DNA from 4 places in the Streptomyces odontomachicola genome. Region 1 is predicted to be linked to each of the others. Evidence: riboswitches for the same ligand, from Rfam matches in the RefSeq annotation. Region 1 holds a riboswitch; each other region holds the start of a gene.
The links. A riboswitch is a leader RNA that binds a small molecule or an ion and turns the genes downstream of it on or off. The one in region 1 is predicted to bind cyclic di-AMP.
Positions count from the first base shown of each region.

Region 2: linked by a shared signal. The riboswitch ahead of ABEE00_RS10745 (transglycosylase family protein) and the one ahead of ABEE00_RS32285 (M23 family metallopeptidase) in region 1 are both predicted to bind cyclic di-AMP.
Region 3: linked by a shared signal. The riboswitch ahead of ABEE00_RS33495 (C40 family peptidase) and the one ahead of ABEE00_RS32285 (M23 family metallopeptidase) in region 1 are both predicted to bind cyclic di-AMP.
Region 4: linked by a shared signal. The riboswitch ahead of ABEE00_RS15885 (M23 family metallopeptidase) and the one ahead of ABEE00_RS32285 (M23 family metallopeptidase) in region 1 are both predicted to bind cyclic di-AMP.

Region 1 is NZ_JBCFOK010000023.1:75,596-81,101, forward strand. Features, by position in the region: gene ABEE00_RS32275 (PP2C family protein-serine/threonine phosphatase) at 1-1,262, opposite strand, end outside; gene ABEE00_RS32280 (PP2C family protein-serine/threonine phosphatase) at 1,646-2,962, shown strand; cyclic di-AMP (ydaO/yuaA leader) riboswitch at 3,290-3,516, shown strand; gene ABEE00_RS32285 (M23 family metallopeptidase) at 3,530-4,717, shown strand; gene ABEE00_RS32290 (aldo/keto reductase) at 5,222-5,506, shown strand, end outside.
Region 2 is NZ_JBCFOK010000005.1:156,701-162,206, reverse strand. Features, by position in the region: gene ABEE00_RS10755 (oxidoreductase) at 1-607, shown strand, start outside; gene ABEE00_RS10750 (response regulator) at 706-1,443, shown strand; cyclic di-AMP (ydaO/yuaA leader) riboswitch at 1,984-2,141, shown strand; gene ABEE00_RS10745 (transglycosylase family protein) at 2,159-3,427, shown strand; gene ppdK (pyruvate, phosphate dikinase) at 3,690-5,506, opposite strand, start outside.
Region 3 is NZ_JBCFOK010000026.1:78,335-83,840, forward strand. Features, by position in the region: gene pcrA (DNA helicase PcrA) at 1-803, opposite strand, end outside; cyclic di-AMP (ydaO/yuaA leader) riboswitch at 1,098-1,231, shown strand; gene ABEE00_RS33495 (C40 family peptidase) at 1,255-2,454, shown strand; gene ABEE00_RS33500 (hypothetical protein) at 2,603-2,956, opposite strand; gene ABEE00_RS33505 (C40 family peptidase) at 3,324-4,592, shown strand; gene ABEE00_RS33510 (class II aldolase/adducin family protein) at 4,717-5,506, shown strand, end outside.
Region 4 is NZ_JBCFOK010000007.1:314,661-320,166, reverse strand. Features, by position in the region: gene ABEE00_RS15895 (M16 family metallopeptidase) at 1-713, shown strand, start outside; gene ABEE00_RS15890 (M16 family metallopeptidase) at 740-2,113, shown strand; cyclic di-AMP (ydaO/yuaA leader) riboswitch at 2,477-2,638, shown strand; gene ABEE00_RS15885 (M23 family metallopeptidase) at 2,654-3,487, shown strand; gene ABEE00_RS15880 (GntR family transcriptional regulator) at 3,637-4,395, shown strand; gene ABEE00_RS15875 (HPr family phosphocarrier protein) at 4,532-4,816, opposite strand; gene ABEE00_RS15870 (bifunctional acetate--CoA ligase family protein/GNAT family N-acetyltransferase) at 5,003-5,506, shown strand, end outside.

The sequences.
Region 1 (5,506 bases):
ACGACGACCAGGTCGTCGTTGAGCGAGGGCGCCCAGCGGTTCACGTCGCGCTGGACGAAGGAGACCACGTCGCTCGGGGCCAGGGGCGGCTCGGCGTCCCAGTCCGCGGCGGGGCCGGGGCTGGGGCCGGAGCCCGAGCCGGTGCCGGTGTCCGTGCTGGTGAAGTGTGCCGCCAGCCGCTGCCGCAGCGGGTAGAACTCGCCGTCCCTGTCCCGCGCCTCGGTCACGCCGTCCGAGTACGCCACCAGCATCCGGCCCGCGGGGAGTTCGAACCTGCGCACCCGCTGCGGCCCCGTCGCCAGCTCCCCGAGCCCGAGCGGCAGCCCGTACTCCTCCTCCAGCGGCTCCAGCGGGGTGACCTCGTCGGGGCCGAGGCGGAAGAGCGGCGGGTGGCCGCGCGCCAGTACGCGGACGACCTCCTCGTCCTCGGGGAGCTCCATCAGGACGGCGGTGGCGAAGAGTTCCCCGGCGCTCTGCGGCGGCTCAGGGACGGCCGGCGCGCCCTGCGGGCGCCCCTGAGACCCCTTACGGGCTGCCCTGACAGGGTCCTCAGGGGGCGGCGCGGTGCTCGGCAGCATCCCGGCCTCGGCGTCCTCGCGGTCCAGCGCCAGCGCGGCCTCGATGCGGTCGGCCACCTCGGGCAGGTCGGTGCAGACCGTGGCCGCCTCGCGGAACGACGCCAGGATGGTGGCCACGGTGCCGGTGGCGCCGATTCCCTTGCCCCTGACATCGCCGATCAGCACCCGCAACCCGTACGGGCTGCGGCGGACGCCGTAGAGGTCGCCGCCGATCAGCGCCTCGTCGGTCGCCGCCTGGTAGCAGCCCGCCATCCGTACGGGGCCGATGTGCTCGGGGAGCGGGCGCAGCAGCGCGAGTTGGGCCGCCTGCGCCACCGCGCGCACCTGGCTGAGCTGCCGGGCCGCCCGTACACGCGCCACCGACAGCAGGGTGACCAGGACGGTGACGATGCAGACGGTGATCATCGCGCCGGAGAGGTGCTCGTTGTACTCCTTGGTCGCGCTGATGTCGAGGATCACCAGCATCAGGGCGCAGGCGAAGCCCGTGGCGAGGGTGCCGAGCGGCGGGTAGACCAGCGCGCCGAGCAGGACCGAGGCGCTCAGCAGGGAGCCGAAGAAGTACCGCGGCGGAACGGTCACCTCCAGGGCGACCGCGATCACGATGAACAGCGGCGGCAGCCAGCGCACCCAGGTCTGCGGCCACACGGCCGTGTTCTGCGCCCTGACCGCTCTGCCCGTTCCCACGCCCGGCGCTCTCCCTCGTGTCCCGGTGACGGCTCCCGGCTACCAGTGGAACGTCGCGGGCCCCGCCGCGCGGCATGGAGTGGCGCGATCGGGTTGCGCGGCAGGTCCCCAGCGGAACCCCTAGGGGGAGCCCCTCACCTAGGGGCCGGCGCCTCCGGGGCCCCGGGCCAGACCCGTAGGGGTGCCCCTCACCTAGGGGGCCGACCCCTCCGGGGGCCCGGGACCAGGCCCTTAGGGCCCGGCATCCCTTAGGGGGTGACCCTTCCCGTAAGGGAGAACCCGGTCCGGACGAATGGCGGAGGCCGAGTGGCCGACCCGTAGGCGAGCGGCCAGATTGGGACGGTGCCCGAGCGCAGCAGCACAGCAGGAGAGGAAGCCGTCCGGTGCGGAAGAACGTGCCCGTCATAGGGCGGAATGCCCCGTGGTTCGCGCGGTGGATTCCGGCGCTCCTGCTGGCGCTCGGGGTGCTGTGCCGGGTGTTCTTCCCGGCCCCCGAGATGACCGGTGGGCCCTTCTTCTCCGCGGCTCCGCTGGTGGCCGCGCCGTTCTGCACGCAGCGCTGCACGGCCGTCATCGGGGTGCTGGCCTCGGTGTTCTTCGGCGCGCTGCTGGCCCTGGACGGCGACCAGAGCCCGCTCGGCGACGCGATGCGGACCTTGACCATCGTCACCGTCGCCGTGCTCGCGCTGGGCATCAACCGCGCGCTGCGCCGCGGGGACGCGGAGCTCGCCTCGGCGCGCGGCATCGCCGAGGCGGCGCAGCGCGCGGTGCTGCCGCTGCCGCCTTCCCGGATCGGGGCGCTGGAGTTCGGCGCCCGGTACCAGGCCGCCCAGACGGACGCGCGGATCGGCGGCGACCTGTACGCGGTCCAGGAGACCCCCTACGGGACGCGGATGCTGGTCGGCGATGTCAGGGGCAAGGGAATGGGCGCGGTGGAGGCCGTGGTCATCGTGCTCGGCGCCTTCCGCGAGGCGGCCGAGCAGGAGTGGACCCTCGAGGGTCTCACCGCGCGTCTCGAGTGGGCGCTGCACAGGGAGGGCGAACGGCGGCGGGGGCTCGACCAGTTCGAGGGCTTCACCACCGCGGTGCTGGCCGAGGTGCCGGCCGACCGCCCGGACACGCTGCGCATCGTGAACCGCGGCCACCCTCCGCCGCTGCTGATCGAGGGCGACGGGACGGTGCGGAGCCTGGATCCGACCGGGTACGCGCTGCCGCTGGGCATGCCGGAGCTCGGGGTGTGGCCCGACCGCGCCGACGAGGTCACCTTCTCCGTGGGCTCGCAACTGCTGCTCTACACCGACGGGTTGTCCGAGGCCAGATCGCATCTCGACGGTTCCTTCTACGAGCCGGCCGAACGCCTCGCCGGCCTGCGCTTCGACACCGCCGACTCGCTGCTCGACGCCGTGATGGCGGACGTGCTCGCGTACACCGGGGGCGGCGGCACCACCGACGACCTGGCGCTGCTCGTGGCGCGGCGCTCCGGTTCCGTGCTGCACGAGAAGCCCCGTACGGGTTTCGCCGGAGGCAGCGCGGCGGCCTTCGGACGGCTGCCCAGGAGTGGGGCGCCCGGGGGCGAAGCCCCTGAGGGGGACGGGGTCCCCAAGGGAGACGGAGTCCCTAGGGGAGAGGGAGCCCCTAGGGGAAGCGGAGCTCCTAGCGGAGACGGAGCCCCTAGGGGTACGGGGTCTGACCAGGGGTGACGGTCCGGGGCGCGGCCGGTCCATGATCACGTTCGAGAAGCAAAATCGTGAGGAGCACGTGAAGGCCGCCGGGCGCCGTGACCGTTCCTCAACCGCCGCGATCGCGGCCCGCGTTGGTCACTCTCGGCGATCGCATGGCTCAAAACGGGTGATTCAGCGCCCCAATTGCCCTCCGCTGGGCGGAAACTGCGGGGCGACGGCGACTACAAAATCACCGGAACGGCTTGGAATAAAGCCACCGACTCTATTAACGTTCGATAACGCAGCGCGGTCGTCACTGCCGTCACGAGAGACGGCACCGTGCGCCGTCGCCGAATCCCGTACGTGCTCCATCACGAGCCACAACTCGATAGGCAGCACCGAGGGAACCGGGGAACCACCCCTGCTCGACGGCCGTCCACACGGTCGCCCGAGGAGGGTTCCTCACCGTCCGACCCCTAGGGGCCGTACGGGAGGTCCGGGGTGAATCGGGTGCCTTCTCCCACGAGGCACCCGTAGGAGACCTTCCTGCTCCGAACCCGTCAGCTAACCCGGTAGGCGAGAAGGAAGGAAAGGAGAACGCCCCCCGTGGCGTCCAACAGGCATGCCCCCGAGGCCCCGCCGGAGACCGGCGGCGCACCGTACGCGCAGGCCGCCGCGTACGACCGGCCCCGGAGCAGGTACGACGAGTACGGCAGCATGGCCGACCCCTACGGGCCCGCCACCACCTTCTTCCCCGCGGCCGAGACCGCCGAGATACCCGTCGCGGCGTACGGTTCCGACGAACAGCCGGGCGACGGCGGCCCGCTGGGCGAGTGGAACCCGACCGAGGAGTCCCTGCGCCCCGTAAGGGGACGGCACAGGGTCGGCAAGCAGCGCGGCGGCGGCATGGCCCGCAGCGGCGCGGTGCTCGGCGTCGGCGTGATCGCCGCGGTCGGCGCCGGCGGCATGGCCACCGCCAAGGACCGCGCGCCGGCGCCCATTTCGATGCCCGACCTCGCCTCGGCCGCCGAGAAGATCCCGGACGCCAAGGAGCTGCCCGGCGTCGGCCGCCTGCTGGCGGACGAGTCCGCCGACGACTCGGTGCTCGCGGGCGCGCCCCTGAGCCAGGCCGGGATCACCGACGGCGACGCGCAGCAGGGCCGCACCGACGCGGGCGAGGCGCTGCGCGCCCGGATACTCGCGCAGGCCGAACAGCAGCAGAACGACGCCGACTCCAAGGCCCGCGAGGCCGCGGCGCAGCAGGCGGCGCACGCGGCGGCGGAGAAGGCGAAGGCCAACGCCGCGGCGGAGCGCAAGGCCGAGGCCGAGAAGAAGGCCAAGATCGAGGCGGAGAAGAAGCGGAAGGCGGAGGCCGAGCGGCTCGCCAAGCTGGCCCGCTCCTTCACGCTGCCGGTCTCCAACTACACGCTCTCCGAGGGCTTCGGCGCCTCCGGCGGCATGTGGCAGTCCACCCACACGGGGCAGGACTTCGCGTCCCCTACGGGTACTCCGGTGAAGGCCATCCACTCCGGCACGATCAAGGAGGCGGGCTGGGCCGGTTCGTTCGGCTACCGCATCGTGCTGCAGCTGGACGACGGTACGGAGCTGTGGTTCTGCCACCTGTCCTCGATGAACAAGTCGGCCGGCGAGAAGGTCGGCACCGGCGACGTCATCGGCAGGGTCGGTTCCACCGGCAACTCCTCGGGCCCGCACCTGCACGTGGAGGTGCACCCCGGCGGGGGCGACGCGATCGACCCGCTGGCGTGGCTCCGGGGCAAGGGGCTCAGCGTCTGAGGAGGCGCCGCGCGGTGTCCCTTACGGGGCCGGCCCCGTAAGGGACGGCCTCCCCACCCCGCCCGCCTCCCGCTTCGGAACGTTCCGCTCACATCCACGCCGCCGCCTCGGACTGCCGGGCGGTCCGACCGGTCAGCGCACCATCCGACCTGTCGCCTCCACGGCGCGCACAGCAGGAGGGGACGGGGCGGCGGCGAACGGGGGCCTCCCCTGCCCCCTCTCCCCTCCGCACGCATCCGTACGCATCCGTACGGAAGACCCCGGCGGTCCTGGTGGCTCACCCCCCGACACCAGGGCCGCCGGCCCCTCCCCGTACGGGATCCCTAGGGGCTCCGCCCTCCCCTTACGAGACCCCTAGTGGCCTTGGCTTCGGGCCCTGGCCTCGGCGTCCGGCCTCCCCTTACGGGGCTTGTCCGCAGGGAAATGTCCGTGCCGGGCGGAAGCGGCGGAGTTACGGTCTACGCCATGGCTGACACCACCCGGAACACCCCTTCCCCTCACTCCATGGAAGACCGGCGCCCCCTCGGCACGCTCGCCGTCTCCCCCCTCTCGCTCGGCGGCAACGTCTTCGGCTGGACCGCCGACGAGTCCGCCTCCTTCGCCGTGCTGGACGCGTACCTCGCCGCCGGCGGCAACTTCATCGACACCGCCGACGTCTACTCGGCCTGGGTGGACGGCAACGCGGGCGGCGAGTCCGAGACCGTGATCGGCAAGTGGCTGGCGGAGCGCGGCAGTTCCGTGCGCGACCAGGTCGTCATCGCCACCAAGGTCGGCGCGCTGGCGCCGAAC
Region 2 (5,506 bases), on a different contig from region 1:
GTACGGCCGCACGGCGGACGGCTTCGAGACGCAGTTCGGGGTCAACCACCTCGGCCACTTCGCGCTCACGGGCCTGCTCCTGGAGCGCCTGCTCGACGCACCGGGCGCCCGCGTCGTGACCGTGTCCAGCCTGGCGCACGCCCTGTCCAACATCGACATGAGCGACCTCAACAGCGAGCACCGCTACCGCCGCTGGCCCGCGTACGCCGCCTCCAAGACGGCGAACCTGCTCTTCGTGCACGAGCTCGCCCGCCGCGCGGCCCGCAAGGGCCTCGACCTGACGGCCGCCGCCGCGCACCCCGGCTACTCGGCGACCGAGCTCCAGGAGAAGGGCGCGCGCGAGGCGGGACGCCAGGCGGTGCGGCGCATCATGCGCACCGGCAACGCGCTGCTCGGCTCCTCGGCCCAGCTCGGCGCCGCCCCCACCCTGTACGCGGCGACCGCGCCCCGCGTCCCCGGCGACGGCTTCTACGGCCCCCGCATCCTCGGCGTACGCGGAGGCCCTGGCCCCTCCTGGCGCGCGCCGTGGACCCGCAACGACACCGCGGGCGAGCGGCTGTGGGCGGCATCCGAGCAGCTCACGGGGGTCGGCTACGGGGCGCTGTAGCCGCTCCAGCGCACGGCCCCGCACGCCGCCTCCGTACGCCGTCCACCCCTTGGACGGACGCGTTCCGCCCCTCGTACACGTGCGCTACGGTGTCGCGCATGAAGCAGCCCGTCCGCGTACTCGTCGTCGATGACGACTTCATGGTCGCGAGGCTGCACAGCACGCTCGTCGAGCGCGTCGACGGCTTCGAGGTCGCCGGCAGGGCGCACAGCGGAGCCGAGGCGCTGTCCCTCTTCCACGAGCTCAAGCCCGACCTCGTACTGCTGGACATCTACCTGCCCGACATCCCGGGCCTCGACGTGCTGCGCGGCCTGCGCGGCGGCGAGGCCCCGGACGACGGTCCCGACGTGCTGGTCGTCACGGCCGCGCGGGACGCGGAGACGGTGCGCGGGGCGCAGCGCGGCGGGGCGGTGCAGTACATCATCAAGCCCTTCGAGCCCCAGCTCCTCCAGGAGCGGCTGCGCGGGTACGCGGAGCGCCGCCGCGAGCTGGCCGCGCTGTCGGCCGCCGGGCAGGACGACGTGGACCGGCTGTTCACCGGTTCGCCGTCGCCGGCCGCCGCCGGTCCGGTGGCGGGCGGCGCCGCCAAGCCGCTGCCGAAGGGCCTGACCGAGCAGACCGCCGGGCTGGTACGCGGCACGCTGGAGTCGCACGCGGGCGGCGAGGGCCTCTCGGCCTCGGAGTGCGCCGAACACAGCGGGCTGTCCCGGGTGAGCGCGCGGCGCTATCTGGAGCACTTCGTGGCCACCGGTACGGCGCGGGTCACGCTGCGGTACGGCACCACGGGCCGGCCCGAGCGCCGGTATCACCCCGAGCCCGTCCGCCACTCCCGCTGACTCCCGCCGGGTCAGGCCCCTTCCCGGGCCCTCCCTCTCCGCGCGCTTTACGCCGTACCGCCCCGCGTCAATTTCCGTGGCGCGGCGCACACTTGGCGGCCAATTCTCCGTGACCGCGGCCACTTTCCTCCGGCGCACACCCGGCGCGCACTGATCATTTTCCCCGTAATACCCACGGGAAATGCCGTACGCCACAAGATCGAATTTCCCGATTTCCGTGACCCAGGCCACAGGAAATCGGTGAGTTGGACCACAGGAAAAACTCTTTGCGGAGCGGCGAGTTCGGCGTTCATGACAGATCAAGCCAGTGAATCATGGCCATGACCTGGGCGGTTGGTCATGCGTTGTGACTCGGTAACGGAATGGAACGGATCACCGAAGAGCTCCGCTGATGTCCGCTTCCTTGTGGTCGCGAATTTCGTCTGCTTAGTGTTCATGCCGCCACCGCACGTCCCATGCGGTGGTTCCGTGGCCGGGACGCCGAATCCTGCCGCCCGGCACGCGGAAACAGACGACGAACAGGGCGGCAGGAGCGGGGGAACCAGGTAAGCGCCGTAACCGCGCACCCGACCGGTGCCGGGAGCGGCTAGGGGTGAAGCCATCCCCGCGGAAAGCACCAAGGAGCGCTTTCGCGGAATGGCCGGGCAGCTCCAGCCCGAATCCGACAGCTCACCTCGCAGGCGTAGGAGAGGAAACGCACAGCTTTATGGCCACCATTTCTGAGCGCGCCCGCAAGAGCCGTCACCAGACCCGCCGCATGGCCCGCATCTCGCTGGCCATCACCGCGGGCGGCGCGGGCATCGCCCTTCCGCTGCTCGGCGCGGGCAGCGCGCACGCCGCCGACGTGAGCACCTGGGACAAGGTCGCCCAGTGCGAGTCGGGCGGCGACTGGTCCATCAACACCGGCAACGGCTACTCCGGTGGCGTCCAGTTCGACCAGCAGACCTGGTCGGGCCACGGCGGCACGCAGTACGCGCCGAGCGCCGGCGAGGCCACCAAGGAACAGCAGATCAAGATCGCTGAGAAGGTGCTGGCCGAGCAGGGCCCGAGCGCCTGGCCCAACTGCGGTCCCAAGGCGGGCCTGAGCCAGGGCGGTCCGTCCCCGGACCTGGGCGGCGACAGCGGCAGCGGTTCGCAGCAGCAGAGCGAGCAGAAGCAGCAGGCTCCGAAGCAGGAGGCCCCGAAGCAGGAGGCGCCCAAGCAGGAGTCCGCGCCGAAGCCGCAGTCCGCTCCCAAGCAGCAGGACGCGCCGCAGAACGCCGGCACCACCTCGTACAAGGTCGTCTCCGGTGACACCCTCGGCAAGATCGCCGACGCGAAGGGCGTCCAGGGCGGCTGGAAGAAGCTGTACGAGGACAACCGCCAGACCGTCGGCGGCAACCCGAACGTGATCTTCCCGGGCCAGAACCTGGACCTCAAGGGCGGCTCGGGCTCCGGCTCGGGTGACGCGGGTGCGAAGCCGCAGGGCTCCGCGAAGGCCGCGCCGTCCGCCGCCGACGAGGCCAAGAAGGCGGAGAAGTCCGCCGACCAGGCCGAGAAGAAGGCCGAGAAGAAGGCGGCCGACGTCAAGAGCGTCGGCGGCGACTACGTGAAGCCGGTCGACGCGCCGACCAGCACGCCCTACAAGGCGTCCGGCGGCTCCTGGTCCAGCGGCAGCCACACCGGCGTGGACTTCTCCGCGCAGTCCGGCACCCCGGTGAAGGCCGTCACCAACGGCACCGTGGTCAAGACCGGCAACGGCGGCGCCTACGGCAACGAGGTCGTCATCAAGGGCGAGGACGGCAAGTACACCCAGTACGGCCACCTCACCTCGGCCACCGTCCAGGCGGGCCAGAAGGTCAACGCCGGCGACCAGATCGCCATCTCGGGCAACACCGGCAACACGACAGGACCCCACCTGCACTTCGAGGTCCGCACGGGCCCCGAGTACGGCAGCGACATCGACCCGGTGGCCTACCTCCAGGAGCACGGCCTCAACGTCTGATCCCCGAGAGGGGGTTGTGGGAACCCCTTACGGAACACGGGTCCGAGCACAGGATGCCCGGCACTGCGGCGGCAGTGCCGGGCATCCGGCTTTTGTACGGGGACAGCGGGAGAACCCCGGGGACACCGGGAAACCCCCAAACGCAAAAACGAGGGGGCGGCACCTCCGCACAGGTGCCGCCCCCTCTTCGTTCCGGCCCCCGTGGCGCCGCCGGTGAGGGTAAGTGGGGCGACGCGCAAGGGGCCGGTGGCCGGTCAGTCCGTCACGCCTGGCCGGCCGCCGCACGGCCCGCTTCGAGGCGGGCCACCGGGATGCGGAACGGCGAGCAGGACACGTAGTCCAGGCCCACCTCGTGGAAGAAGTGCACCGAGTCGGGGTCGCCCCCGTGCTCGCCGCACACGCCGAGCTTCAGGTCGGGGCGGGTGGCCCGCCCGGACTCGACGGCGCTGCGTACGAGGGAGCCCACGCCGTCCTTGTCGATGGTCTCGAAGGGGGAGATACCGAAGATGCCCTTCTCCAGGTACGCGGTGAAGAAGCTGGCCTCCACGTCGTCACGGGAGAAGCCCCACACGGTCTGCGTGAGGTCGTTCGTGCCGAAGGAGAAGAAGTCGGCCGACTCGGCGATCTGACCCGCCGTCAGCGCCGCGCGGGGCAGCTCGATCATGGTGCCGAGGGAGAGCCCCAGCTCGACCCCGTACTTCTGCTCGGTCTCCGCGATGACCTGCTCGGCCTCCTCGCGGACGATCTCCAGCTCCTGCACGGTGCCCACCAGCGGAATCATGATCTCCGCACGCGGATCGCCGTTCGCCGCCTTCCGCTCGGCCGCGGCCTCCGCGATGGCCCGCACCTGCATCGTGAACAGCCCCGGGATGACCAGCCCGAGCCGCACGCCGCGCAGCCCCAGCATCGGGTTCTGCTCGTGCAGCCGGTGCACGGCCTGGAGCAGCCGCAGGTCGTTCTCGTTCGCGTCCTTACGGGACTCGGCGAGCGCGACCCGCACCGACAGCTCGGTGATGTCCGGCAGGAACTCGTGCAGCGGCGGGTCGAGAAGGCGGACCGTCACCGGCAGGCCGTCCATCGACTCGAAGAGCTCGATGAAGTCCTGGCGCTGGGGCGGAAGGAGGGCGTTCAGCGCGGTGTCGCGCTCCTCCTCCGCGTCGGCCAGGATCAGCCGCTCCACCAGCTCACGCCGCTCCCCGAGGAACATGTGCTCGGTACGGCACAGCCCGATCCCCTGCGCCCCGAACCGCCGCGCCCGCGACGCGTCCTCGGCGTTGTCCGCGTTCGCCCGCACCGAGAGCCGGCGCTTGCGGTCGGCGTACGACATGATCCGGTGCACGGACTGTACGAGCTCGTCGCCCGCACCCGCGTGCGTACGGCCCTCGAAGTACTCGACCACGGGCGACGGCACGACCGGCACCTCGCCCGCGTACACCTTGCCGGTCGAACCGTCGATGGAGACCACGTCCCCCTCGTCGATCACGACCCCACCCGGCGCGGTGAGCTGCCGCTTCTTGGTGTCGACCTCCAGCTCCTCGGCCCCGCACACACAGGTCTTGCCCATGCCGCGCGCGACCACCGCCGCGTGCGAGGTCTTGCCGCCGCGCGAGGTCAGGATGCCCTCGGCGGCGATCATGCCGTCCAGGTCGTCGGGGTTGGTCTCGCGGCGGATGAGGATGACCTTCTCGCCGGACCGCGACCACTTGACCGCGGTGTAGGAGTCGAAGACCGCCTTGCCGACCGCGGCGCCGGGCGAGGCCGGAATGGCCCAGCCGATCTGGGTGACGCCCTCGCCCTTGACCCCGCCGTTGCTGTCGAAGCGGGGGAACATCAACTGCGCGAGCTGCGCGCCGTTGACCCGCTGCAGCGCCTCGGCCTCGTCGATGAGCCCCTGGTCCACGAGCTGCGTGGCGATCCGGAACGCGGCGGCGGCGGTCCGCTTGCCGACCCGGGTCTGGAGCATCCACAGCTTGCCGCGCTCGATGGTGAACTCGATGTCGCACAGGTCCCTGTAGTGCGTCTCCAGGGTCTCCATGATCCGCATCAGCTCGTCGTACGACGTCTTGTCGAGCGATTCGA
Region 3 (5,506 bases), on a different contig from region 1:
TCGGCCACGTCAGGGAAGGCGCGCAGCAGATTCACCGTGGTCATGATGATGTCGTCGAAGTCCAGGGCGTTGGCCTCGCGCAGCCGTGCCTGGTACATCGCGTAGGCCTCGGCGAGGGTCTTCTCGAAGCCGTCGGCGGCCTGCGCGGCGAAGTCCTCCTCGTCGACCAGCTCGTTCTTGAGGTTGGAGACCTTGGCGCTGAAGGACTTCGGCGGGAAGCGCTTCGGGTCGAGGTCGAGATCGCGGCAGACCAGGGCCATCAGCCGCTTCGAGTCGGCCGCGTCGTAGATCGAGAAGGACGAGGTGAAGCCCAGCTTCTTCGACTCGCGGCGCAGGATGCGCACGCACGCGCTGTGGAACGTGGACACCCACATCGCCTGCCCGCGCGGGCCGACAAGCTCCTCGACCCGCTCCTTCATCTCGCCCGCGGCCTTGTTGGTGAAGGTGATCGCGAGGATCTGCCCCGGGTGCACGCCCCTGGCGCCGAGCAGATACGCGATGCGGTGGGTCAGCACACGGGTCTTGCCCGAGCCCGCGCCCGCGACGATGAGCAGCGGCGATCCTGTGTGCAGCACGGCGTCGCGCTGCGGCTCGTTCATCCCCTCCAACAGCGCCGCGGTGTCCACGACGGTGCGCGGGGCGCCGTCGCGATACCACGGGTCGCGGGCACCGCCGTCCAAGGCGCCCGCGAAGAGATCGTCGGGTGCCTGCTCGGGGCCCTCGGGATCCGGAGGAGGCGGCGGCTCCTCCTCGGCCGGGGGCTCGAGGTGCGCGAGATAGCTGTCGTCGAAGAGGCTGCTCATCGTCGTCCGAGTCTAGGCGCCACCGCTGACAGGCTGACGCCGTACGCCGGAACCGGCCTGGAAACAGCGGCCCCCGATTCGTTCCCGGCCCGCCCCGGGCGCATTTCCGGGCCGCTCGACGAGGGCGCGGTGAACTCCCCGTACGACCCCTGTGACCTCCCCGTGTGCACTCGGCAACGAAAAGATAACGGACGTATCGCACATCGCCCTTCACATCAGCCACACGCCTTCGCTACCGTGCGTGCGGGCAGTCCGCACCGCTTCGCCGGCGAAAGCGCCGGCACGGGCCGCCCCCGCCGAGTCCGGCCGCACGCGCCGGAGCCGGGGACCCACCGCGTACGCACGTACCGCAGGGGTGAATCGGAGCGCTGACGCGCACCGTAGGGCCGCCTTCCGACGCCCGAACCCGACAGCTAACCCGGTAGGCGGAGCACGGAAGGAGCCGCCGGCCTTGGCGTCCCATCGCAAGCCGCGCACCCGCATACTTCAGTCCGCCAGCACGAAGCGCGGGGCCATAGGCGTCACCACCGCCGCCTTCGCCTCCGTCACCCTCCTCTCCCAGGGCGCCTCGGCCGCACCCTCCGACGACGGGGCGGGCAGCGGCGGCCACACCGGCAGAGCCCCTGTCGAGGATGTGCAGAGGCAGGTGGACCGGCTCTACCACCAGGCCGAGTCCGCCACCCAGAAGTACAACGAGGCCAAGGAGCGCACCCGTTCCCAGCGTTCGAAGCTGGAGGGCGCGCTCAACCAGGTCGCGCAGCGCACCGAGAAGCTCAACGACGCGCGGCGCACGCTCGGCACCTACGCGGCCGCGCAGTACCGCACCGGCGGCATCTCGGAGACCGCCACGCTGCTGCTCACCCAGGATCCGCAGGGCTTCTTCAAGCAGAAGCACATGATGGACAGGATGACCGGCCGCCAGAAGGAGGCCGTCGCCGAGTACGAGAAGCAGCAGCGCGCGGCCGCTTCGCAGCGCTCCGAGGCGACGCAGCGGCTCTCCTCGCTGGCCTCGACGCAGCGCAAGCTCAAGGACAGCAAGCAGGAGGTCCAGGGCAAGCTGGCGGACGCGCGGAAGCTGCTGTCCCGCCTGACCGCGCAGGAGAAGGCCCGGCTCGACGCGCTGGAGCGCAAGAAGGAGGCCGAGGCGCGGCGCAAGGCCGCCGAGGCGGAGAAGCGGGAGCAGGAGCGCCGCGAGCACCAGGGCGGTTCCGATTCCGGCTCCGGTTCTGGTTCCGGTTCCGACGCGGGCTCGGGCTCGGGGGCCGGTTCGCAGGAGGGTTCCGGCGGGGGTTCCTCGGCGTCCTCGAAGGCGGAGAAGGTCATCGCCTTCGCCAAGCAGCAGCTCGGCAAGCCCTACGTCTGGGGCGCCACGGGCCCGTCCTCGTACGACTGCTCCGGGCTCACCCAGGACGCCTGGAAGTCGGCCGGCATATCGCTGCCGCGCACCACCTGGGACCAGGTGAAGATCGGCACGAAGGTCTCCAAGTCCCAGCTCCAGCCCGGTGACTTGGTCTTCTTCTACGACGACATCAGCCATGTGGGCATCTACGCGGGCGGCGGCCAGATGATCCACGCGCCCAAGCCGGGGGCCAACGTGCGCTACGAGTCGATCAACTACATGCCGTTCCACTCGGCGGTGCGGCCGGGCTGACGGCGGGCCGCGGCGCACCGCCGCCCGGGCCTCCGCGCCGGCCGGAAGATCCGGTACGGGCCCGCCCCGCCGCACCCCGGCGGGCGGACCCGTACCGCACTCCTCCGGCCTCCGCTTCTGCTTCCGCTACGCCGGACTCAAGCCCCGCTCAGGTCCACAGGACGGCGATGAAGATGTTCGCCGTGGTCAGCGCGCCGATCGTGCCGAGCACGGAGGACGGCACCTTCTCCTCGTCGCGTTTCACGTAGACCAGGATCAGGACCACCACCAGCAGCGCCAGCTTGATCCCTATCTTGATGTTGTTCACGGGGTTGCTCTCGGCCTGGTTGAGGCCGACCAGCACCGCGCCCGTGACCAGCATGGTCAGCGCGCCGTGCAGCATGCCGGGGGAGATCCGCGCCTCGCCCGTGCGCAGCGACTTCATCTGCGCGAAGAAGCCGCCGAGCAGGGCGGCGATACCGACGATGTGCAGGGCGACGAAGATGTTGATGAGCACGTTCATGGCTCCGGAGGGTATCCGGGGCCATAACACGACCTGTCGGTCAGGGTGGGCGTATGTCCCGCATCGGTCGCGGCCCAACCGGAACGCGTCGCTCCACGGCCCGCGCCGTGAGCCCGCCTCTCCCGCGTGAACGAATGCGGTCAGTCGCGGTCAACGCCGCACGACGGCTCGGGCCGCGCGGCTAGCGTCCTCGCCAGGTGGCCGGCCCCGCCCCTCGGGACCGCCGGCCGCCCCCGCCGAGAACCGGCGGCGGCCGCATTCCCCCTGTGGCGGCCGCCGCCGGTTCCCCTCGCGGGCCGTACGACGCCCGGCGCCGCACCGGCGCCGCACCGGCGCCGCTCAGCACTCAAGGGAGTGACGGCCGCACATGGCCTCCCACCGAAAGACCTCTCCCCGCTCTTTCTCCCCTCGCTCCTCTTCTCCCTCCGCTCTCCCCTCGGCTCCCCGGCACCGCTTCGAACCCCACCCGACACAGGGCTCACGCCCGCACCCTCACCGCAGGCCGCGGGCCCCGTTCTCCGTACCGCTCCCCGCTCCCCTCCCCCGCTCCCTCTCGCTGCCGCTTCCCGCAGGCGCCGCACGCGCGCTGTCCGGGAACGCGGCCCGCGCCGTCCTCACGCTCGCGATCGCCGGCACGGCCACCGCCACCGCGTACGAGGGCTCAGGGCACGCCGCGCCCCGCCCGTCGGCCGAGCAGATCAAGTCCCGCTCCGACGCGCTGCACCGCGAGGCCGAACGGGCAGCCGAACGCTCCAACGGCGCCCAGGAACGCGCCGACCAGGCCAGACACCATCTGGAAGACCTGCGCGACGAGTCGGCGCGACGGCAGTCCCGGCTCAACTCGGCCCGCGACGAACTGGGTTCCTTCGCCACCGCGCAGTACCGGAACGGCGGCCTCGACCCCGCACTGCAACTCGTCCTCTCCTCCTCCCCCTCGGACTACCTCGACCGCGCCGCCGTCACCGAACGCGCCGGCGTCCGCCAGTCGGACGCCGTACGCCAGATCACCGAACAGGCCAGGTCAGCGCGCCAGGTACGCGAGGAGGCCGCGGAGACGGAACGTTCACTCCGGCACGCCTCGGCCGCCGCGCGCGCCCACAAGCGCACGGCCCGCAACAAGGCCGAGGCCGCCGACCGGCTCCTCGACCGCCTCCCTCCGGACGAACGGGCCCGCGTACTCGGCGATCCCCTCCCCCGCTCCGGCGACGACTCCGCCGGCACCCACGCCTCCCACACCAGCCGGGCCCCGGGCGGCGCCGCGGGCCGCGAGGCGCTGGGCAAGGCGTCCGGACGCGCCGCGCAGGCCCTGGCGTTCGCCCGCGCCGCCCTGGGCAAGCCGTACGTCTGGGGCGCGACGGGTCCCGACTCCTACGACTGCTCCGGGCTCACCCAGGCCGCCTGGCGGGCCGCCGGAGTGTCGCTGCCGCGCACCACCTACGCCCAGATCGACGCGGGCACCCGAGTCCCGCGCTCCCAACTCGCCCCAGGCGACCTGGTGTTCTTCTACGACAGCGTCAGCCACGTGGGCATCTACACCGGGAACGGCACGATGATCCACGCCCCGCGCCCCGGCACCGCCGTCCGGTCAGCACCGGTGGACGAGATGCCGTTCGCGGGGGCCGTGCGCCCCGCGTGAGCACGGCGAAGACAGGGTCCGGGTGAGTTCGCGGAGTTCACGGGCCCCACAACTCTGGTCAGTTCACGTACGTACAGGTAGCTTCCGCATCCGTACCGCGTGCGCGATCAAGAGGAGCAGGCCCATGTCGTACCCCGCCGACCCCACGGAACAGGCCGGCGCCGGCACCCACCGCCCGCAGCCGATATCTCCGGAACAGCTCCACTTCGCCCTGCCGCCCGAGCACCTGACCGTCCCGGAGGAACGGCAGCACCGCAAAGAGCGTCTGGCGGCAGCGCTGCGGGTGTTCGCGAAGTTCGGCTACGACGAGGGCGTCGCAGGCCACATCACCGCCCGCGACCCGGAATTCACCGACTGCTTCTGGGTGAACCCCTTCGGCGTCCCCTTCGCCCACGTGACCGTCAGCGATCTCCTCCTCGTCGATGAGCAGGGACATGTCCTGGAGGGCCGCCGGCACGTCAACCAGGCGGCCTTCGTCGTTCACTCACAGGTGCACCAGGCCCGTCCGGACGTCGTCGCCGTCGCCCACAGCCACTCCACCCACGGCCGCGCCCTCTCCTCCCTGGGCGAGCTGCTGGACCCGATCACCCAGGACGTGTGCGCCTTCTACGAGGACCACGCGCTCCTCAACGACTACACCGGCGTCACCGTCGACGAGTCCGAGGGGCGCCGCATCGCCTCGGCGCTCGGCCCGCACAAGGGCCTCATCCTGCGCAATCACGGTCTGCTCACGGTCGGGGACACGGTGGACGCCGCGGCCTGGTGGTTCCACCAGATGGAGCGGGCCTCCGAGATCCAGCTCGCCGCCCGCGCCGCGGGCAAGCCGGTGCTCATCGACCACCGCAACGCCGTCACCACCCGCGAACAGCTCGGCAGCGACCTCGTCGCCTGGATCAACTACCAGCCCCTCTACT
Region 4 (5,506 bases), on a different contig from region 1:
CGCTCGCCTGGGCGGAGAAGTACTTCGGCAGCATCCCCGGCCACGAGGGCAAGCACCCGCCGCGGGACGGCTCGCTGCCCGAGACCCTGGGCGCCGAGCAGCGCGAGGTCGTCGAGGAGGACGTCCCGGCGCGCGCCCTGATGTCCGGTTACCGGCTGCCGCACGACGGCACCCGCGAGGGCGACGCGGCCGACCTGGCGCTCACGGTGCTCGGCGGCGGCGAGTCCTCCCGGCTGCACAACCGCCTGGTGCGCCGCGACCGGCTCGCGGTCGGCGCCGGGTTCGGGCTGCTGCGTCTTGCCGGCGCGCCCTCGCTCGGCTTCCTGGACGTGAAGGCGTCCGGCGGGGTCGAGGTGTCCGCGATCGAGGCGGCCGTCGACGACGAGCTGCGCCGGTTCGCGGAGGAGGGCCCGACCCCGGAGGAAATGGAGCGCGCCCAGGCCCAGTTGGAGCGCGAGTGGCTGGACAGGCTCGCGACCGTCGGCGGCCGCGCCGACGAACTGTGCCGGTACGCCGTCCTGTTCGGCGACCCGCAGCTCGCCCTCGGCGCGGTCTCCCGCGTCCTGGACATCACCGCAGACGAGGTGCAGGCGGTCGCCGCTGCCAGGCTGCGCCCCGACAACCGCGCCTCGCTGGTGTACGAACCGACCGCCGAAGCCGCCGACGAGGCCGAAGAGACCGAGGCCGACGAGAACGAGGAGCACGGCCAGTGAGCGACGCCGAAGCGCCCACCCCGGAGATGACCTTCCACCCGCAGCCGCGCGGCGGTCAGCCGAAGCCCTGGGCGTTCCCCGCCCCGGAGCGCGGCACGCTGCCCAACGGCCTGACCGTGCTCCGCTGCCACCGCCCTGGCCAGCAGGTCGTGGCCGTCGAGATCTGCCTCCAGGCGCCGCTGGACGCCGAGCCCGAGGGCCTGGACGGCGTCGCGACGATCATGGCGCGGGCCTTCTCCGAGGGCACGGACAAGCACGACGCCGAGGAGTTCGCCGCCGAGCTGGAGCGCTGCGGCGCCACCCTCGACGCGTACGCGGACCACCCCGGCGTCCGGGTCTCCCTGGAGGTCCCGGCCTCCCGGCTGCCCAAGGCGCTCGGGCTGCTCGCCGACGCGCTGCGCGCGCCCGCGTTCCCCGACGGCGAGGTCGAGCGCCTCGTCGCCAACCGCCTGGACGAGATCCCGCACGAGCTGGCCAACCCGGCGCGCCGCGCGGCCAAGGAGCTCTCCAAGGAGCTGTTCCCCGCCGAGTCCCGGATGTCCCGGCCCCGGCAGGGCACCGAGGAGACCGTCGCGCGGATCGACGCCGCCGCCGTGCGCGCCTTCTACGAGGCCCACGTACGCCCGGCCACCGCGACCGCCGTGGTCGTCGGCGACCTGGAGGGCACCGACCTGGACGCGGCGCTCGCCGACACCCTCGGCGCCTGGACCGGTTCCTCGGCCGAGCCGCTCCCTGTGCCCCCGGTGACGGCGGACGACAGGGGCCGTGTCGTCATCGTGGACCGGCCCGGCGCCGTGCAGACCCAGCTCAGGATCGGGCGCATCGGCCCGGACCGGCACGACAGCGCCTGGCCCGCGCAGGTGCTGGGCACCTACTGCCTGGGCGGCACGCTCACGTCGCGGCTCGACCGGGTGCTGCGCGAGGAGAAGGGCTACACCTACGGGGTGCGCGCCTCGGGCCTCGTGCTGCGCTCCACCGAGGACGGCGCGGGCGGCGCGGCGCTGCTGTCCGTCTCGGGCTCGGTGGCCACGGACGTGACGGGCCCGGCGCTCGCCGACCTGTGGAAGGTGCTGCGCACCCTCGCCGAGGGCGGGCTCACCGACGAGGAGCGCGACGTCGCCGTGCAGAATCTGGTGGGCGTCGCGCCGCTCAAGTACGAGACGGCGGCGGCCGTCGCCGACACCCTGGCCGACCAGGTCGAGCAGCACCTCCCCGACGACTACCAGGGGCAGCTTTACGCCCGCCTCGCCGAGACCGGCACGGTCGAGGCCACGGCGGCCGCGGTGAACGCCTTCCCGGCCGACCGCCTGGTCACGATCCTGGTCGGCGACGCGTCGCAGATCGCGGAGCCCGTGCGCGAGTTGGGCATCGGCGAGGTCACGGTGGTCACCGGGGGCTGAGGCCGTACGGGATCCCGTACGCGGCGCACCGAAAGGCGCATAGCGGGCAATTCGGATGGCTCGGCCAGAAGGGGCCGGGGGCGGAAGCAGTCGCCCCCGGCCCCTTCGCGTGCCGCGCCTGTGGTGATCCTGTGTTCGTTCACGGCCGCTTTCGTGCCTGGCCCCTGCCGTTCGCGTGCCGAAACCTGACCCCTCCTGAGCTGAATGTCCGCCATGTCCGGCGTTATGCCCGAAATGGCCCGTGGTGCCCGGGTGGTGGGTGTGGCAAGGCCAACAAAAACCCGGATCGGCTTGGTGGTCCGTTGATGGCCCGTTTAGCTTCGGTGCCGCTCCTCGTCAGAAGTGACCGCGCCCGCGGCCGACGGAGAGCCATCGCCGAGTCCCCGTACGGCGCGAGCCAGGGGAGCCGGGGACCCACACGTCCCTTGGGGTGAATCGGCCGCCTTCGCGCGAGCGGTGGCGACCGTAGGAGACCTTCCTGCTCCGAACCCGTCAGCTAACCCGGTAGGCGAGAAGGAAGGAAAGGAGTCGCGCCGACTCATGGCGTTCATCCGTGCCACCGGGAAGCACCGTGCGCCCAGCCGCACCCGCCGCAGGGTCTCCTCCGGCGCCGCAGGCATCGCGGGCATAGCCGCCGTCGGCGTCGTCGGCGCCGTCGCCTCGCCCGCGCTCGCCGACGCCGGCTCGCCCTCCCCCGACGACACCGGGCTGACCCGGGCCATCGACCTGGACGGCTCCGTCGCCGACACCGTCGCGCACCAGGCCGACGCGCAGCAGACCGCCGCCGAGAAGGCCGAGGTCGAGGCCGCGGCGAAGAAGGCCGCAGCCGAGGCCAAGGAGAAGGCCAAGGAGGCCAAGAAGAAGGCCGAGGAGGCCAAGCGCAAGGCCGCGGCCGAGAAGGCGAAGAAGGAGCGCGAGGAGCGCGAGCGCTCCGCCCGCGCGGCCGAGTCCAAGCGCGCGCAGCTCAGCGGCTACATGGCGCCCGTCGCCAACCCGCAGCTCTCCACCCCGTACCAGTCCTCCAGCGGCCTGTGGTCGTCCGGCAGCCACACCGGCGTCGACTTCCACGCCGACATGGGCACCAAGGTCAACGCCGTCGCCGCGGGCGAGGTCGTGGAGGCCGGCGACGGCGGCGCCTACGGCAACAACATCGTGATCAAGCACAAGGACGGCCACTACAGCCAGTACGGCCACCTGTCGTCCATCGGCGTGTCCGTCGGCCAGACCGTGAGCGCGGGTCAGCAGATCGCGCTCTCCGGCAACACCGGCAACACCACGGGCCCGCACCTGCACTTCGAGATCCGCACCGGACCGGACTACGGCTCGGACATCGACCCGGTCGCGTACATGCGCAGCAAGGGCGTCTCCCTCTGAGTCCGAGTCTCCGAGACCGGCCCCTGAGTCCGACTCGCTGAGAAACGGCCCCCGACCGCATGACGGCCGGGGGCCGTTTTCACGCCGTATTCACGGGAATTGACCTCGGCGCATCGGAATTCCCGCGCGCTTGCCATACAGTCCATGCCATGCGAATTTCCGCGCACGCGGTCTGTTCGGCGATCCGCGACGACATCGTCGGCGGGGCGTTCCCGCCCGGCGCGCGGCTCACCGAGGACGCTCTGGCCCGGCGGTACGGCGTGTCCCGGGTGCCGGTGCGCGAGGCGCTGCGCACCCTGGAGTCGGAGGGCTTCGTGTGCACCCGCAGGCACGCCGGCGCCTGCGTGGCCGAGCCCACCGCGCGGGAGGCCGCCGACCTGCTGGAGGTGCGCGCGCTGCTGGAGCCGCTGGGCGCGGCCCGCGCGGCGCAGCGCCGCAGCGGCGCGCACCTGAAGGTGCTGAGCGGGCTGGTCAGGCTCGGCCAACAGCGGCTTGACCAGGGGCAGTTGTCGGATCTGCGGTCACTGGAGCAGTGGTTCCACGAGACCCTGGCGCAGGCCACAGGGAGCCCGGGCCTGACCTCGCTGCTCACCCAGCTCCGCCGCAAGATCGCCTGGCTGTACGCGGTGGAGGCCCCGGCCCGTACGGCAGCGGCCTGGCAGGAGTACGGCGCGCTCACGGACGCGGTGGCGCGCGGCGACGCGGAGCGCGCCCGTTCCCTGATGGCCCGGCACACCGAGCGCACGGCCGCGCTGCACCGGCTGCGCGGACCGCACGCTGAGCCCCCGGGGCGGCCGTACGCGGAGTCCCCGAAAGGGCCGCGGGCCGAATCCACGGAAAGGGCATCCCCGAAAAGCGCCGTGAGCGAAACGAAACCTGCCGTCAACACGGCACGCGACCGCATTTAACAGCCGTCGTATAGAGCGCGGCACAGAGGGGCCGAAAAGCAACAGGAGGGAATTCCCGCGTGCGGCGCGGGAATTCCCTCCGGTCGTCTGCGAAAGGCGCGTCCGGGGGTGCGGCCCCGGACGCTGAGCGGTCGGCTCAGACGGTCTCGGGGAGCTCCTCGAGACCCTCGGCGACCAGCTTCGCCAGGCGGTCGAGCGCGGACTCCGCGTCGTCCGACTCCGAGGCCAGCACGATCTCGTCACCGCCCTCGGCGCCGAGGCCGAGGACGCCGAGCATGGAGGCGGCGTTGACGGGGTTGCCGTCCTCGCCCTTCTTCACGGTGACCGGCACGCCCGCGGCGTTCGCGGCACGGCAGAAGATCGAGGCGGGGCGGGCGTGCAGGCCCTCGGCCCAGCCGACGGTGACACGGCGCTCAACCATGGTGTTGCCCTTCGGTTGCTGCTGGTGTGACTGTGACGGTTGTCTGGACCAGTCTTGCACGGGACGGCCGCACACCCGTGCCCGCCTCCGCCAGGGAGGGAAGGGCCGGCGGCGCCGGTCCCTCCGGTGCCCCGAGGGGCCTCACGGCCCTCTGTCCGCATCCGCCGCAGGGCCTACCCTGAGGCCATGCAGTCCCCCGCGGAACGTGCGTACCCCCAGCACTGGGAAGCCGACGTCGTCCTGCGCGACGGCGGCACCGCCCTGGTCAGGCCCATCACCGAGGACGACGCCGAGCGGCTGACCCGCTTCTACGAGCGGGTTTCCGACGAGTCGAAGTACTACCGCTTCTTCGCCCCGTATCCGCGGCTCTCCCACCGGGACGTGCACCGTTTCACGCACCACGACTACGTGGACAGGGTCGGCCTCGCGGCCACCGTCGGCGGCGAGTTCATCGCCACCGTCCGCTACGACCGCATCGACGCCACGGGCCGCCCGGCCTCCGCGCCCGCCGAGGAGGCCGAGGTCGCCTTCCTCGTACGCGACGACCAGCAGGGACGCGGGGTGGCCTCGGCGCTGCTGGAGCACATCGCGGCGGTCGCGGGGGAGCGGGGCATCCGCAGGTTCAGCGCCGAGGTGCTGCCCGCGAACAGCAAGATGATCAAGGTGTTCACGGACGCGGGCTACTCACAG